3 regions of the Bacillus luti genome follow, and region 1 is predicted to be linked to each of the others. Evidence: riboswitches for the same ligand, from Rfam matches in the RefSeq annotation. Region 1 holds a riboswitch; each other region holds the start of a gene.
What was found. Region 1 has a riboswitch for lysine ahead of lysA (diaminopimelate decarboxylase). Riboswitches for the same ligand answer to the same signal wherever they lie in the genome.
Positions count from the first base shown of each region.

Region 2: another riboswitch for lysine. It lies ahead of EUC40_RS17220 (aspartate kinase); the one in region 1 lies ahead of lysA (diaminopimelate decarboxylase).
Region 3: another riboswitch for lysine. It lies ahead of EUC40_RS11580 (amino acid permease); the one in region 1 lies ahead of lysA (diaminopimelate decarboxylase).

Region 1 is NZ_CP040336.1:3,722,344-3,727,869, reverse strand. It holds gene EUC40_RS18875 (LTA synthase family protein) at 1-1,434, opposite strand, end outside; gene EUC40_RS18870 (DUF3888 domain-containing protein) at 1,689-2,084, shown strand; lysine riboswitch at 2,174-2,355, shown strand; gene lysA (diaminopimelate decarboxylase) at 2,536-3,852, shown strand; SAM riboswitch class I at 3,969-4,077, shown strand; gene EUC40_RS18860 (YezD family protein) at 4,150-4,293, shown strand; gene EUC40_RS18855 (phosphoadenylyl-sulfate reductase) at 4,380-5,081, shown strand; gene sat (sulfate adenylyltransferase) at 5,120-5,526, shown strand, end outside.
Region 2 is NZ_CP040336.1:3,396,613-3,402,138, forward strand. It holds gene EUC40_RS17205 (YndJ family protein) at 1-164, opposite strand, end outside; gene EUC40_RS17210 (DUF4166 domain-containing protein) at 170-781, opposite strand; gene EUC40_RS17215 (DoxX-like family protein) at 785-1,693, opposite strand; lysine riboswitch at 1,886-2,072, shown strand; gene EUC40_RS17220 (aspartate kinase) at 2,275-3,504, shown strand; gene EUC40_RS17225 (VOC family protein) at 3,872-4,327, shown strand; gene asnA (aspartate--ammonia ligase) at 4,737-5,526, opposite strand, start outside.
Region 3 is NZ_CP040336.1:2,272,443-2,277,968, forward strand. It holds gene EUC40_RS11565 (hypothetical protein) at 1-9, shown strand, start outside; gene EUC40_RS11570 (DNA alkylation repair protein) at 120-890, opposite strand; gene EUC40_RS11575 (iron-sulfur cluster biosynthesis family protein) at 924-1,229, opposite strand; gene EUC40_RS11580 (amino acid permease) at 1,344-2,810, opposite strand; lysine riboswitch at 2,923-3,115, opposite strand; gene EUC40_RS11585 (GNAT family N-acetyltransferase) at 3,469-3,930, shown strand; gene EUC40_RS11590 (sulfite exporter TauE/SafE family protein) at 3,951-4,844, opposite strand; gene EUC40_RS11595 (VOC family protein) at 5,052-5,526, shown strand, end outside.

The DNA of each region.
Region 1 (5,526 bases):
TGCGTTATGGTTTTCAGAAATACCGTAATGATCACCATAAATGACAATAACGGAATTGTCGTACAGTCCTTCTGCTTTTAATTGATTAATAAATAATTTAAGAGCTTCATCCGTGTAACGAACGGTTGGGAAGTAGCGGTTTAAAACGCCACTTTCTGAATTAAACTCATCAACATATTGATCCTCTGGATTTAGAAGAAACGGAAAATGGTTTGTTAAAGTAATGAATTTTGTATAGAACGGCTCTGGTAAAGATTTTAGCTTTGGAATAGATTGCTCAAAGAACTCTTTATCTTTTAATCCCCACCCGACAGACATTTGTTCTGTACCTACGTAATCATTTAAATTAAAGTAACGATCATATCCAAGTGCAGGATACATTACATCACGATTCCAAAACGCTTTATCGTTTGAATGGAAGACAGCAGAAGAATATCCGTATTTCTTTAATTGTTCTGGTGTAGCTGTATATTCATTTGTTGCGTGAGTAAAGAATACAGAACCGCGGTCTAACGGATAAAGTGAATTTTCGACGATAAATTCAGCATCAGAAGTTTTACCTTGTCCTGTTTGATGATAAAAGTTATCGAAATAAAAACTATCTTTAATAAATTCGTTTAAAAATGGAGTAATTTCTTTTCCATTTATTTTTTTATTAATAACAAAACTTTGTGTAGATTCCATTGAAATCAAAATCACATTTTTACCTTTTGCAGCTCCAAATAAGTTCTTATCAACTTGCTTCTCTTTTGAGTCCGTATAGTTTTTAATTTCAGAGAACCCGTCCCCACTTGCAAATACACGTTCAGCTGAAGATTTTGATTGAAGTGTAATATCGAATAGATGATATGTGTATAAACCTAAATTTTTCACGACAGTTTGACGGTCAAATGAGCGTGAGAACATTTGTGGTTTATAAATAACGGAAACAACAATTTGTAGTGCTAATAGAGCTGTTACACCGCTAAAGAAAGTACGCTTTTCAGAGCGAGAAAGCGGCGTCTTGTCACAAAATGCTGGGAATTTACGTGAAAGAAACATTAAAATAATCGCATCTGCAAATAAAAGTAATGTTTTATACGTAAAGAGTTCTTTTATACTCGTCCCTAAATCAGCCATATTATTTGTTTGAAATAACACTGGGAACGTAACGAAATCGTTATAAAACCCATAAAACATTGCATTTCCAAATAAAATGAATGATAGTATAAAACTAATTCCAACTATAATGCGGTTTCGGTGTTTGGATGCAAATAAAGCAAAACCGAAAAATAAAAGTAACGCAGCTAGTGGATTAATAAAAAGCATAAACTCTTCAAAGAAATTATCAATTTTAATATCGAATGCTAGCTTGTACACAATATATGTTTTTATCCATAATAAAACGACTGCAATAAGTGCAAATCGCAGTTTTGGAAACAGACGTTGTAGCATAATATACTCCTCTCCTAAAAAGCATGACAGTTCTTGTGGGCCTATTTGATTAGCGCCTCATTTTATATATACGAACAGTCCTTTGTTATTATGATTATTATACTATGAGTATCATTATACGAAAATAAAAGAGAGTTGTGGACTTTTTTATAATAATTGAGTAGAAAAAGAGCGATGGGAGACAATAAAATGGAATTTCTTTGTATGATAATGATCGTGCGCAGAAAGAATCACGTAATAATACGGAGGTTATAATGCGAAAATTATTATATTTTATTGCATGCAGTAGTTGTATACTTTTTGCTTCACCGAGTGTTTCTGTAGCCCAATATGATGCACCCCTTATGGAAGATGCACTTTATTCTGTTTTATTTCCAAAAATAAATAAAGCAATTGAAAAACAATATGGGAGTTTGAAGCCTTATCAATGTCCTAAAATTATTAGTTTAAAAAAAGTGTATAGTGGTACATATTTATTTCAAGCGGTTATTGAAGTGACGAAGTATGAACACGTTGGTGGGAAAATTGTGCCGCCATTTGAAAAAGTAACGATCACATTTAATAACGAAGAAGGCGAATGGGAAGTGACAAAGATCATGATAAAGCGCTTACCAAATGATACAAAACTAAACTGTAAAAAAACAATATAAAAAATTGTTTGACAAATAAAATGGTCCTTTGGTATTGTTAATAGCAACAATTAGATGTTTGAAAATTAAATAGACTTACCTCATCTACTCTCAAAGGTAGAGGCCGCGATAGGAAAGAGTAAGCTATGGGAGATTTAATGGAATCTGTGATCATAGGTTGAAAGGGACTATTGCCGAAATATAAGAATAACCATCTTATTCATATATTGGGACTGCATTGAATAAATGTAGTACTGTCATAAGATTTATTTTATGGAGAGCTATTTGGAGATGTTGATGCGGTTTCTTATTTTGAGGAGATAACAACTCGTTTATTTTTTCAATATATATTTTTCCTAATAAGAAACGCGTGTGAACATTGTTCCGCGCGTTTTTTGTCTATCTAAAAGCGTGCTGCAATGAATAGAAGATTGGGGTTATGAGTTTTAGAGGAAATAAGGGAGGAATTCAAATGTATTTACACGGCACGAGCCGAATCAATGGGCAAGGACACTTAGAAATTGGAGGGTGCGATACGACGCAGCTAGCAAAACAATACGGAACACCACTTTATGTATACGATGAAGAGTCAATTCGAGGGAAGTGCCGCGCGTTTCATCGTGCTTTTAAAGAAAGTGGTTTCTCTTATCAAGTAGCGTATGCAAGCAAGGCGTTCTTGTGCATGGAGATGTGCCGAGTAGCTCGTGAAGAAAATATGTCGTTAGATGTTGTTTCTGGAGGGGAATTATATACTGCGCTTCAAGCAGGGTTTCCGGCATCGCGCATTCATTTTCACGGCAATAATAAAACAGAAGAAGAGATTGTGATGGCTCTTCAGGCGAATATTGGTTGTTTTGTAGTCGATAATTTTTTAGAATTAGAAATTTTGCATGATTTAGCAGTGCAACATGGGAAATTTGTGAACATATTAATTCGTGTAACGCCTGGAGTAGAGGCGCACACACATGAATATATTACAACAGGCCAAGAGGATTCAAAATTTGGATTTGGTGTTTCAAATGGTCAAGCGATGCAGGCAATTGAGCTTGCTTTACAAAAATCAAATTATAATGTGCTAGGTATTCATTCCCATATCGGATCACAAATATTTGAAACAGCTGGTTTTGTTCGAGCAATTGAAGTTCTTCGCCAATTTTTAGTAGAAGTGAGAGAGCAAACAAACTATGTAGTAAAGGTGTTAAATGTAGGCGGAGGGTTCGGAATACGCTACACAGATTCGGATACGCCATTAACACTTGAGACATATGTGCGAGCTGTAACGAGTGCAGTGAGAGAACAATTTACAGTATGTAACTATCCATTGCCAGAAATTTGGGTTGAACCAGGTCGTAGTATTGTAGGTGATGCTGGAACGACAATTTATACAGTCGGATCGGTGAAAGATATTCCTGGCATAAGAAAATATGTTTCGGTAGATGGTGGAATGACGGATAATTTAAGACCTGCCTTATATAACGCTCGTTATGAAGCAATGTTAGCGAATCGAGGGAATGATGCGAATGAGGAACTCGTTTCGATTGCTGGGAAATGTTGTGAGAGTGGAGATATGCTGATTTGGGATATTCATTTACCAAAAGTCGCTTCTTCCGATTTACTAGCAATTTCTTGTACAGGAGCATATGGCTATTCGATGGCGAATAATTATAATCGAATTCGGAGACCAGCTGTCGTCTTTGCGAAAGGTGGAACATCGCAAATTGTAGTGGAACGCGAAACATATGAAAATATTATTGGGAACGATCGCATACGTATTAAAGAACTTGTTTAAATAGAGAAAAGGAGTTGTTCGGATGGGCAATTCCTTTTTTGTAAAATAAAATAATTAAAATATATCGGAAAACTAGGATTGAAAAAAATCAGAATTGTGATAAAATACAAATACAAAGCTTATCAAGAGAAGCGGAGGGAACTGGCCCGAAGAAGCTCGGCAACCTGCTTATAGAAAGCAAGGTGCTAAATCCAGCAAAATGGAATCCATTTTGAAAGATAAGGTAAAATATATTACCGAACAGTCTTTTCGAAATGGGAAAGATTTTTTTTATGAATAAAAAGGGGGGCTGTTCGCGTGAGTGTACGGGAACATTTTGATGAAGTATCGGAGAAGATTCAAGCGATGCTTGCTGATATGAAATATGGTTCAATTACAATTGTTGTGCAAGATGGAAAAGTCATTCAGTTAGAGAAAAGTGAAAAAGTACGTTTAAAGTAAAAAGCGCTGACTAGAAAAACTAGAGGCGGTTTTAACCTATTGTATTAGGTTAAAACCGTCTTTTTGCTTTTACAGGGGGAAAAAACATGTTGACGTATGAAACGTGGGCTGAAAATGGTGTTTCATTTTCAGAAGAAGATGAAACAAAAGGCGCGCTATCTGTATTAAGTTGGGCTTATAAAGAATATAAAGAAGAAATCGTATACGCATGTAGCTTTGGAGTGGAAGGTATGGTACTACTGCATCTTATAAACCAAGTAAATCCATCTGCTAAAGTTGTATTTTTGGATACAAATGTTCATTTTCAAGAAACGTATGAATTAATTCAAAAAGTGCGGGAACGATTTCCTTCATTAAACATTATAGAAAAACAGCCAGAACTTACACTTGATGAACAAGCAAAGTTGCATGGTGACAGGCTATGGGAAAGCAATCCGAATCTTTGTTGTAAAATTAGGAAAATTTTACCTTTAGAAAAAGCGTTAGCAAATGAAAAGGCGTGGATATCAGGTTTAAGAAGGGAACAATCAGAAACTCGCAAACATACAAACTTTATAAATCAAGATCGTCGTTTTCAATCTATTAAGATTTGTCCACTTATTCATTGGACATGGAAAGAAGTGTGGCGATATGTATACAAACATAGTTTGCCGTATAACCCATTACATGATGTTGGCTATCCAAGTATTGGGTGTGAGAAGTGTACGTTACCTGTAGATGGTGGCGATTCAAGAGATGGTAGATGGGCTGGAAAACTGAAAACAGAATGTGGTCTTCATGATCAATAAGATGAATTGAAAAATAAAGCTAAGAGAGGATATAGAAAATGAGTACAAGAAACGAATTAGTAAACCGTATAGATGAGACATACGACGTATCACAAATTGAAAAAGAAATTAAATTAGACAACGTTGCGTTAAGTGATTTAGAGCTACTAGCGACAGGTGGATATAGCCCACTGACAGGTTTCTTAGGTAAGAATGATTATGATTCGGTCGTAGAAACTCTTCGTTTAGCAAATGGGAGCATATGGAGTATACCAATTACATTGCCGGTAACAGAAGGTGTAGCAGAGAGGCTGGAAGTTGGAGAGGAAGTAAAGCTTGTTAACGATGGGAAAATATATGGTGTCATTCAAATAGAAGATATTTTTGTACCAGATAAAGAAAAAGAAGCGTTACTTGTATATAAAACGACGGATGAGGCTCATCCAGGAGTGAAAAAATTATATGA
Region 2 (5,526 bases), 330 kb from region 1:
AATAAATACGATCCATTTCGTGCTCTTTTATCAATAATACAAAAAGACATCGGTATAAATAACAAAATAGATAATAATATAATTGCTTCAACAGGTTTTACATACGGCCACTCACATATTAGAAAAACAATATAACAAGCAAAACCAAATATTATATTTCTCATATCATTTATTTCCTTTCCACAAACGTTCCCTTATAGGAAAATAGCGAACCAATTAACGGATTTCGTACTTGAACATGAATTCGAAAACATTGTAGTTCTTCATCATAACTTTCAACAATTTTTGCCTCTCCGTATAAAAGCTTTGGTAAAGGGATTTTTCTTCCAAACATATAGAACCATTGTTTCTTTGAAGAAATATGCATTGCCCCTAACTCATCAATATGAAAATTCAATGTAGAGACGAGTAAATGTGGTTCACCAAAATAATCTACAATTTCATTATTCTCTTCATCCAGTTGCATAACCGCATTAAAATATCTTTCCTTATCATGAAAATAAAACGTGCGATTCCACCTTACCATTTCTTTTCCAGCTTTATCTCGTCCAGCAGTATTATGTATTACAAAAGGCACCTTTTTTCCCCGTTCTGAGAAAAACATACGAAACATCGATGCAATCTTTAAAATCAATTTAACGAAAAAAGAACCACCATAAATTTCATCCATCTTTCCTTCCCCAATAAAACTATTCTCTTCTGTAATTTCATAGCGTTTCTGTAATTTTGGATGAAGTTTTTTATAAGAATCCCCTAATAGTCTTTCATAAATATTAGCCATACACTATCCCTTTCTCGTCCTCTTGCAATTTTTTGCACTTGGCAAATCGAAGCTATTCATATAACCGACAATCGATAATCCAATTAGAAGCAGGTTTAACGTAATTGGATTAAACGGCTCTGTAAAGCTTGCGATATTCGTAAATCCTGCTGCTATCGTTAAGGCTATTAACACGAAAATATGTAGTATAAATACATTTCGTTTTGGAAATGGAAGTAACCATATGACACCAAAAATAACTTCTAACAGCCCAATTATTTTAAGAATAAAAATACTATTTTCAGTTGAACCAATTATGACCGAAAGCATTTTCACTTCTTCTGAATGAGTAAAGATTATTTTCGGTACAATCCCTTGATATAGCCATACAAAAGCGAATAAAAAACAGACGAGCCAATATGTCATTGTTCTTCTAATTAGCAACTTAGGATGAAGTCCCTTTTCTAACCATAATTTTAAAGCATCAAAACTCCAAGCAGTCGCAGAGCCTAATAACGGGCGAAAAACATATGAATCTATTACATTCCCTATACGGCCAAATCTTGTATCATAATCATATTGTGTTTCAAAATGAATGTATTCATCATTCGGTGTATACTTCCAATACCCACGTCCCATTTGTATAAGCGATAATTGATTGTCTGTCCAAAATTTCAAAGACGAAATCCGTTCTCCAGTTTCTTTTCTAATCTCACCTATCGATTCCCCTTCCCCAGCTATTTCAAGTCCAAATCCGATCTTTGTTTTATACAAAAATTGCTGCGGTTCTCCCTCTTTTTTCTCTAAATATGAAATTTCAGTAAAGCGAGCATCCCACTCTGTATGTATGTCTGGTTCTTGCGTATATTCCCATAATTTCTCCATCGTTGTTTCCATTTCTATCGAAACATAAATAGGGTTTTTCCTTTGCATTCTTCCACCTCCAATGCACTATATTTTTAATGTACATGCAATGAATTTATTTTGCTACATTTTTCACAAACTTTTTCTACAAATAGAAAGAATTTTTAAAATATATATAAAACACTTGATTCCCCGAAAAATTTAAATTATTATAAAACAAATGTTACCAACAACTTCATAAATCAAACACTCTCGCCTAAAACGTGAGATAGAGGTTGCAATACTTATAAGTATTCTAATGGAGACACAGAGATGTCTATGAAATTAGAGGAAAGGAAGTGTTGCCGAAATTGATAAACTTCTCTGCATTTATCAATTGGGGCTGTTTTCGAATAGAAACAGAACTGTCATATGTACAGACATGTACGTATGAAGAGCTATCTACAAAAAAGAGATATCATTTTCATGGTATTCCTTTTTTGGCGGTTTTTTTTATTAGCTCCGTTTTCTGTTTCCCTTTTCCTGTAACAGCACCATCCTCACTTATTTGAGATGGTGTTTTTTGTTTTTCTCTCTGGTAACTACAGGAATATTGGGATTTATATATGTCCTAACCTATTCTTAAAAATGGACGAAAGAAGGAATTCATAATGGAAACGATTGTACAAAAATTTGGCGGCACTTCTGTCGGAAGCATCGAACGCATTCAACATGTAGCAAATTTAATTATTGAAGAATATGAACGAGGACATAGTATTGTCTCTGTCGTTTCAGCAATGGGAAAAAATACAGATGAACTTGTAGCTCTTGCTAACGCTATTACAGAAAATCCAAGTAAACGTGAAATGGATATGCTTCTATCTACAGGAGAGCAAGTGACTATTTCATTATTAACAATGGCACTACAAACAAAAGGCTATAACGCCATTTCATTAACAGGATGGCAAGCTGGTATTACGACAGAATCTGTGCATAGTAGTGCACGGATTACTGAAATTAACACTGATAGAATTCAGTCATATCTTGCTGAAGGCACAATTGTTATCGTAGCTGGCTTCCAAGGAGTCAGTGAAGATTATGAAATTACAACGCTTGGACGCGGTGGTTCTGATACGACTGCTGTCGCATTAGCAGCGGCATTAAAAGCGAAAAAATGTGATATTTATACGGATGTGACAGGCGTTTTCACGACTGATCCACGAGTTGTAAAAACTGCTTACAAATTAGATGAAATTTCTTATGACGAAATGTTAGAGCTTGCAAACCTCGGCGCTGGCGTATTACATCCACGTGCTGTTGAATTTGCTAAAAATCATAATGTCGTTTTAGAAGTTCGCTCAAGTATGGAACAAGAAAATGGAACAATTGTAAAAGGAGAATGTAACATGGAACAACAATCAATCGTTAAAGGTATTGCATTTGAAGATAATATTACACGTATCACCATTAAAGGATTAGAACAAGGTTCACTTTCAACCGTTTTCTCTACATTAGCAGCGGCACACATTAATGTAGATATCATCATTCAAAGTATTACAAATGAAGGAACTGTTCACCTCTCCTTCTCAATCCATTCTAATGATTTAAGAGAAACATTAGAAGTATTGGAACAAAACCAAGAGGCGCTTCACTATGAATCTGTAGAATATGAAAATCATTTAGCAAAAGTATCCATTGTAGGGTCTGGTATGGTATCTAACCCAGGAGTTGCTGCTAATATGTTCACTACTTTAAAAGAAGAAGGTATTCATATTAAAATGGTCAGTACATCTGAAATTAAAGTGTCTGTCGTTATTGACCGTCTTCATTTAGTTACAGGTGTTGAAGCACTTCATCAATCATTTATGGCGAAAATTGAGCCTTTAGTGCAGATGAGTTAATTTCCACTCGTAAAACTTAAAACAAATTATATGAATCTATTTCCTTCCTATATAAATAAAAATAGGGTAGAAATGTTTTGCGAGAAAGTCAAAATTGTTCTATCGAATAACAACTCCAGTATCAAATTCTTGAAACTACTTGAACATGATAACATTCACAAAATAAAGTTCATGCGTATCTCAATAGTAGAAGATTTTCGAAGTGTTGTTCGTTAACAAGATGTTGTATACTATACCTGAAAAAACCTTGTCACATTTTCCCACACTGTGACAAGGTCTTTTATTTAAAAGGAATTTTCAACTTTTTAATAGTATAATTAAGAAGATGATCAGATAATATATTTTTACATATAAGGAGATAAAGACAATGACGAAAAACAAATTACTCAGAATGGACAATGTCAGCATCGTTGTAGAATCCCTCGATAACGCAATCTCTTTCTTCGAGGAGATTGGTTTGAAACTCGAAGGGCGGGCCACTGTCGAAGGTGAATGGGCTGGTCGCGTAACTGGACTCGGTTCTCAGTGCGTAGAGATTGCTATGATGGTTACACCAGATGGACATAGCCGAATTGAACTTTCGCGATTTCTTACTCCGCCCGCTATAGCAGATCATCGAACAGCTCCTGTAAACGCCCTCGGATATTTGCGCGTCATGTTCACCGTTGAAGACATTGACGAAATGGTATCTAGGCTTACTACTAAGCATGGTGCTCAGCTCGTTGGCGAAGTAGTTCAATACGAGAACTCATACCGTCTCTGCTACATTCGCGGAACTGAAGGAATTTTAATCGGTTTAGCGGAAGAACTTGGTAACAAGTAAGTGATATTTTTTAAAAAATTGTTGGCTATGCCAAACAGAAATTCATTATAAATGAAACCACTATATTTTTAACCACGTCCTAACTTTAGAACGTGGTTATGCTTGTTTGAGCTTTTAAAAATGTATTTTCATTTTACATATAGATTTCAATACTCTATCCAAACATTTTTTTAACATATCACTAACATCAAAAAATCATTATAAAGCAATTTTATTATTCACTTTACCCTTTCCTAGGAAATATAACGGACTCTTCTCACTTCTTATCACATATATCCTTGCAATCTTTTCCCTCTAATCCTCCCTTGAATTCCCTCATAATAATGAATTCAGTTATTAGTAAAACTCACTTTTACAAAGTAAAAAAGAGAGTAACTCTATTCCTGAGCCACTCTCCTTCATAATTCTATTAAAATAGATGAATGTTTTCTTTCTTGCAAGCTTCACGTAAATCATCAGGCCATACAGAAGATTGAACTTCACCAATATGTGCTTTTCGTAAGAAGTACATGCACATTCTTGATTGTCCGATACCACCACCAATTGTTAATGGTAGTACGTCTTCTAAAATACCTTTATGGAAATCATATTCACGTTTGAAGTCATCACCTGTTTTCGTTAACTGCTCATCAAGTGATTTACTATCAACACGAATTCCCATTGATGATAATTCGAATGAAGCTTGTAGCACTGGGTGCCAGAATAAAATGTCACCGTTTAATTTCCAATCATCATAATCAGCTGCACGTCCGTCATGTTTTTCTCCTGAACGAAGTGCATCACCAATTCCGATAATAAAGACTGCACCGTGTTCTTTCGCAATCGCATGTTCACGATCTTTCGGTGTTAATTCTGGATATTTATCTTCCAGCTCCTGAGAAGTAACGAAAACGATTTCTTCTGGTAAATACTTTCCTAGGAACGGATACTTTTCAAACAAGTGATCTTCTAAATCTTTGAATATTCCATAAATTGTTTGTACTGTTTTTTGTAAGTAATCGACAGTACGCCATTCTTTTTGAACAATTTTTTCCCAATCCCATTGGTCAACGTAAATGGAATGTGTTGCATCAAGTTCTTCATCACGACGAATCGCGTTCATGTTCGTATATAAACCTTCACCAGCTTCATATCCGTATTCATGTAATGCAAATCTTTTCCACTTCGCTAGTGAATGAACAATTTCTAATTCTTCTCCT
Region 3 (5,526 bases), 1.4 Mb from region 1:
GTAAAATAAAGGTGTAAAGAAAAATTCAAACCACTTTTTAAGTTTGTTATTTCTTTATTCAAAAAGAAAGAAACGCTTATGCTCCATTTTTGAAGCATAAGCGTTTTTGTTTAAAATACTCAAAAAGAAAAATCCTTTGGTAAAGTACCATTTTTAATCACCGTTCTTAACCCATGTTTTATAATCCAAGGGTTAACAGGATACGGTTTATCACGCAATTGCTGAAACCATTGAAAAACGAATTCTTTATCTTCTTTCGTAATATCGTTAATATGATTAGCTACAGATTTTTGAACATATTTAGAAGGGTCATTCATTAATGGTTCAAGAAGCTGTAAATTGTTCTTAAAATCACCTTTCAAGGCTCCCGTTTTTTTAGCCCAAGGAAGTCTTGGTCTTGTACCTTCTGAAACCAATCTCCTAATGTGGCTGTTTTCATCATGAATCCACTGTTGCAATATATTTAGTGTGTCTTCATGATATGTTTCAAGAAAAGGCCGAATAGCATATTCAGCAGTATTCCGTTTTGTTATTTCATACATGGCGTTGAATGAGGTTTCAAAATTGTTAAGCCCATATTTTTCAACGTATTTTGCGATAGGCATATACATATATCCGTTTGTAAATGTGCCTACTTCTGTTGTATTTTCTGGTCCCAATGTTTTCAGTAATATATGTATTGCTTCATTAAAATCCTTTTGCAAAGCATTGTGTAATTCATCTGCAATTACTTCAATTCGTTGCTTTAACTCTAAATTTTCAACTTTATATGTTACGGAAGCTACAAAGTTTCTTTTAGAGAAATTAGGATCGTATTTACAAATAGAATCAGCCATGTTTTCTGCTAATTCTTCGTTAAATAAAAATTTTAACGGAACATATTTACCCATATTTTCACCTCAGTGGTCAGTTGAAAACAAGTTTTATTTTTTAATCGACAATCCATAAACTAAAGTTTCACTCGGAGTCGTAATACTAAAACCTGTCGTCTTATAATCAAGTTTCACTGTATCACCAGTGTAGTCTTTCGTAAATGAATCCATTTGTACGATAAGATTTGCATCTTCATATACAACATCATCTGCAACATATGTATCCCAAATTAAATCGACATCAACGAAAATGCTACAAGAGTTTGTCATTGTTCCTCTAATGCGAATGATCTTTTTATCTTCACGTTCTAATCTATGTATAGCTGCTATTGCTTCATCAGTAATGCGAATGTTCATGGTATCCCAACCTTTATATATATTTCCTTTATTATTACAAAAACAAGAGCAATAGGGAAGTAAAGAGGTTTGTAATAAAAAACGAGCAAACAAATTTGTTTGCTCGTTTAACGTTTATTTCAATTCACATTTATCAAGTGGAATCACTTTTGTTTTCTTCGTAAATTTATAGCCTAACCATAGTACTAAGAAGAGTGGTAAACCGATGTAAGAAACAAGTACACCGTTCCAATCGATTGCTTCACCCATAAATGCGCCGTAGTTTTGTCCTAAAATAACGATGACACAAAGTGCAAATGCGAAGATTGGTCCGAACGGGAACCATTTTGCTCTATACGGTAAGTCTTTTAAATCTTTACCTTGTGCGATATATGCTTTACGGAAGCGATAATGACTAATTGCAATTCCAACCCATGCGATAAAGCCAGACATTCCTGATGCATTTAATAACCAAATGTATACAACGCCGTCACCGAATAAAGAAGCAATGAAAGCGATACTACCAACGATTGATGTTACAATTAATGCGTTAACAGGTACGCCGCGGCTATCTAATTTACCAAGAAACTTCGGTGCTTTTCCTTGACGAGCTAAATCCCAAAGCATACGAGTTGATGCGTACATACCAGAGTTACCAGCAGATAGTACGGCAGTTAAAATAACAGCGTTCATAACAGAAGCAGCAAAGGCAACGCCCGCTTTTTCAAAAATAAGTGTAAATGGACTTACTGTTACATCACTTGCAGCAAGGCTTTCAGTTGTGTAAGGAATTAATAAACCGATAACGAGAATCGCAAGGATATAGAATAAAAGAATACGCCAGAAAATTGAACGAATTGCTTTCGGAATATTGCGCTCTGGATCAGACGTTTCACCAGCAGCTACCCCAAGTAATTCAGTACCTTGGAATGAGAAACCAGCTGCCATAAATACACCGATAATTGCCATGATACCGCCATTAAATGGTGCATCTGCAACAGTGAAGTTTTTAAAGCCAACAGATTCTCCGCCCATAATGCCGAAAATCATCATAAAACCGACAATTAAAAAGATAATAATTGTAACTACTTTAATAAGTGCGAACCAATATTCAGATTCACCAAACCCTTTAACAGATAAATAGTTTAAAAGGAAAATAATAGCTAAACATAATCCGCTCCAAATAAGAGAAGGGGTATCAGGGAACCAAAATTTCATAATTAATGTTACGGCTGCAAGTTCAGCAGCGATCGTAATCGCCCAGTTATACCAATAGTTCCATCCAAGTGCAAAACCAAGTGATGGATCAACAAATTTTGTTGCATACGTACTAAAAGATCCAGTAACAGGCATGTAAGCTGCGAGTTCAGCTAAGCTTGTCATTAAAAAATAAACCATAATACCAATTGCGGCGTATGCAACTAGTGCACCACCAGGTCCAGCTGTATGGATTACACCACCGCTGGCAAGAAATAGTCCGGTACCAATTGTACCACCGAGAGAAATCATCGTAAGGTGTCTTGATTTTAAACTACGTTTTAATTCACCTTTTCCTTTTGTAGTTTGCGTTTCAGAGGTAGTTTGATTCGTTGCGCTATTCATGTTCAACACTCCTTTTCTTGTAAGATAGGAAGGAGCGGGGGAGAAAAATACAAAAAACCGCCAAAAGAATTAGGCGGAACGTTTCACAAATAACCACCCCATCATACCCTTCCGTTAAGATAGCACCCCACGTTTACACGGTAATTTTGTAAACGTGACAGTTCTGTTCCTTTCGGAGACAGCCCCAGCCCATATTTCCAGAGAAGAAATATAAACTTCGGCAACTTTTCCTTTCAAACGGAGTCGGTGACATTCTCTGTGTCTCGTCCATTTTACTTTTAAAAGTCGCAACCTCTACCTCATCGGACTGATGAGGATTTATATATTGCTAAGATTTTTAATATATCGCAATTGTAATCACTTTCTGAATATATTGCAAGGAATTTTGTTAGGAAAAGTCAAAAAATATCGGTTATTGTTTAGGAAACGCTTGCAAAACTCCACCCGAACCTACTGTTATGTAACAAAAAAATAAAGAAAGAAATTGTTATACAAATGTTTCGCAAAAAATATTGAAAAATCCTTTAAAAATAAAAGAAAATTCTGAAAATATAATTCGACATAACTATCGAATGCGGTGTACGGAAAATAAATAGTGAATATTCTTTATATTTATAGTAAAATTGAAGCATTGTTTAATTGAAAAGGGGAATTTGTGATGAAATTAGAAACGGGAAGACTATATATAGTGCCGTGTACAGAAGAGAAGCTTCGCGTTGCTGAAGAGCAAGGGTATAACAGCGGTCCGCATATTGTAGGACATGTAGAAAATATAAAGAAAGATGCAGCTTTATTACCTTGGGGCGCATGGTATGTCATTCGAAAGGAAGATGATATCGTATTAGGTGATATAGGGTTTAAAGGGAAACCGGATGAGGATCGTACAGTAGAAATTGGTTACGGTTTTGTTGAGAAATATTGGAATAAAGGATATGCTACAGAATCTGTAGGTGAATTAATAAAATGGGCTTTTCAGACAGGAGAAGTAGAAACGATTATTGCAGAGACACTTCTAGATAACTATGGTTCGATCCGTGTGTTAGAAAAATTACATATGAAGAGAGTAGAAACTACAGAAACAATGATCAATTGGAAAATAGAAAAATACCGCTCGAAATAAATCGGGCGGTATTTTTGTACTTAAGGTAGTATTTGTTTTTGATCTGTCGGGTATCCAATTGTCGAATGTTTCGAATGATTACGGACAGCAATAAAAATAGATATAATAACGACAAGACCAACTGCCACGTAAGAAAGCGAAATAATAGTTGGATCCACTTTAAATGTTGTAAGTAGTGTACGTATATTCGTAAAGATAATAAGGCCACCAACTAATACGCCAAGTAAATGAGATGGAACGATGCGTACTAACCATGCAGCAATTGGAGCTGCGACAATGCCGCCAAGCATTAAGGAGAATACCCAAACCCAGCTTACTTGTTCCCAGCCAAGTGAGATGAAAAAGCCGATTGTTGCAGCGAGTGAAACAGGAAATTCACTCGTATCTACAGAACCAATCACTTTTCTAGCTTCATTTCCTCTTGCAAGTAGTACAGGCGTCGTAATTGGCCCCCAGCCACCACCGCCAGTTGAATCGACGAATCCAGCGAATAAGCCAAGCGGAACAAGTTGTTTGGCAGACATACGTTTTTTGGAAGCGACAATTTTCTTTTGAATAAGAAATCGTAATAAAATATAAACCCCTAAAGTGAATAAGAATACGGAAATATACGGTTTAATTACATCGCCAGGTAAATTACTTAAAAAACATGCCCCAATAAATGCGCCAATTGCTCCAGGAAATGTAAGCCTGGAAACGGTATATTTATCAACGTTTCCAAATTTAATGTGAGATGCACCAGAAGCGGCAGTTGTAACGACTTCAGCTAAGTGAACGGAAGCGGAAGCTACAGCCGGTGCGATACCAAACATTAATAATAGTGAAGTAGAGGTTACCCCATACGCCATTCCAAGTGCTCCATCAATCAATTGAGCGAAAAATCCAATAATAGCAAATACAATTAATTTCTGCATAAAAATTCCCCCTGTAATAAATAAATGAAAAAGGCACTTTTCCCATATGAGAAAAGTGCCTTTGGTTTTTCCAATCAGCAATAATGAAATTTGTTTTATTATAATACACATTAATCGTATAAATCAACTAGGTTTTAAAGTTTTTTGAATTGAACGAAAGAAAAATAAAATATACAATAAAAGGATGGAGAGAAAGGGGAGAAAGACATGTTACTATTTGATCATCTCGTTCACGCGGTGCATTGTACACCAGAGGAAGCGGCAAAACAAATACAGGAGCTTGGATTTCATACTGCATTAGGCGGAGAGCATATGAATTGGGGTACTTGGAATAGTTTATGTTATTTTGATTTATCATATATAGAATTTTTAGCTGTTCAGCATGAAGAAAAAGCGAAAGAAGCAGACAATCCATTAGTACAAGAAACAGTGGTGAAATTACAAAATGGGGAAGGAATGCTACAAATCGCAATCCGAACAGATGCCATTGAAGAACTGGCAGATAAGTTGAGTAAGCACGGTTTACATACGATAGGACCATTTGAAGGGAAACGTATGAGACAAGATGGCAGACTTTTAGAATGGAAAATGTTATTTGTTAAGCAAGAAGAGAACGGACCGAAATTACCTTTCTTTATACAGTGGAATGAAACAGATGAAGAAAGAAGACATGATTTACGCA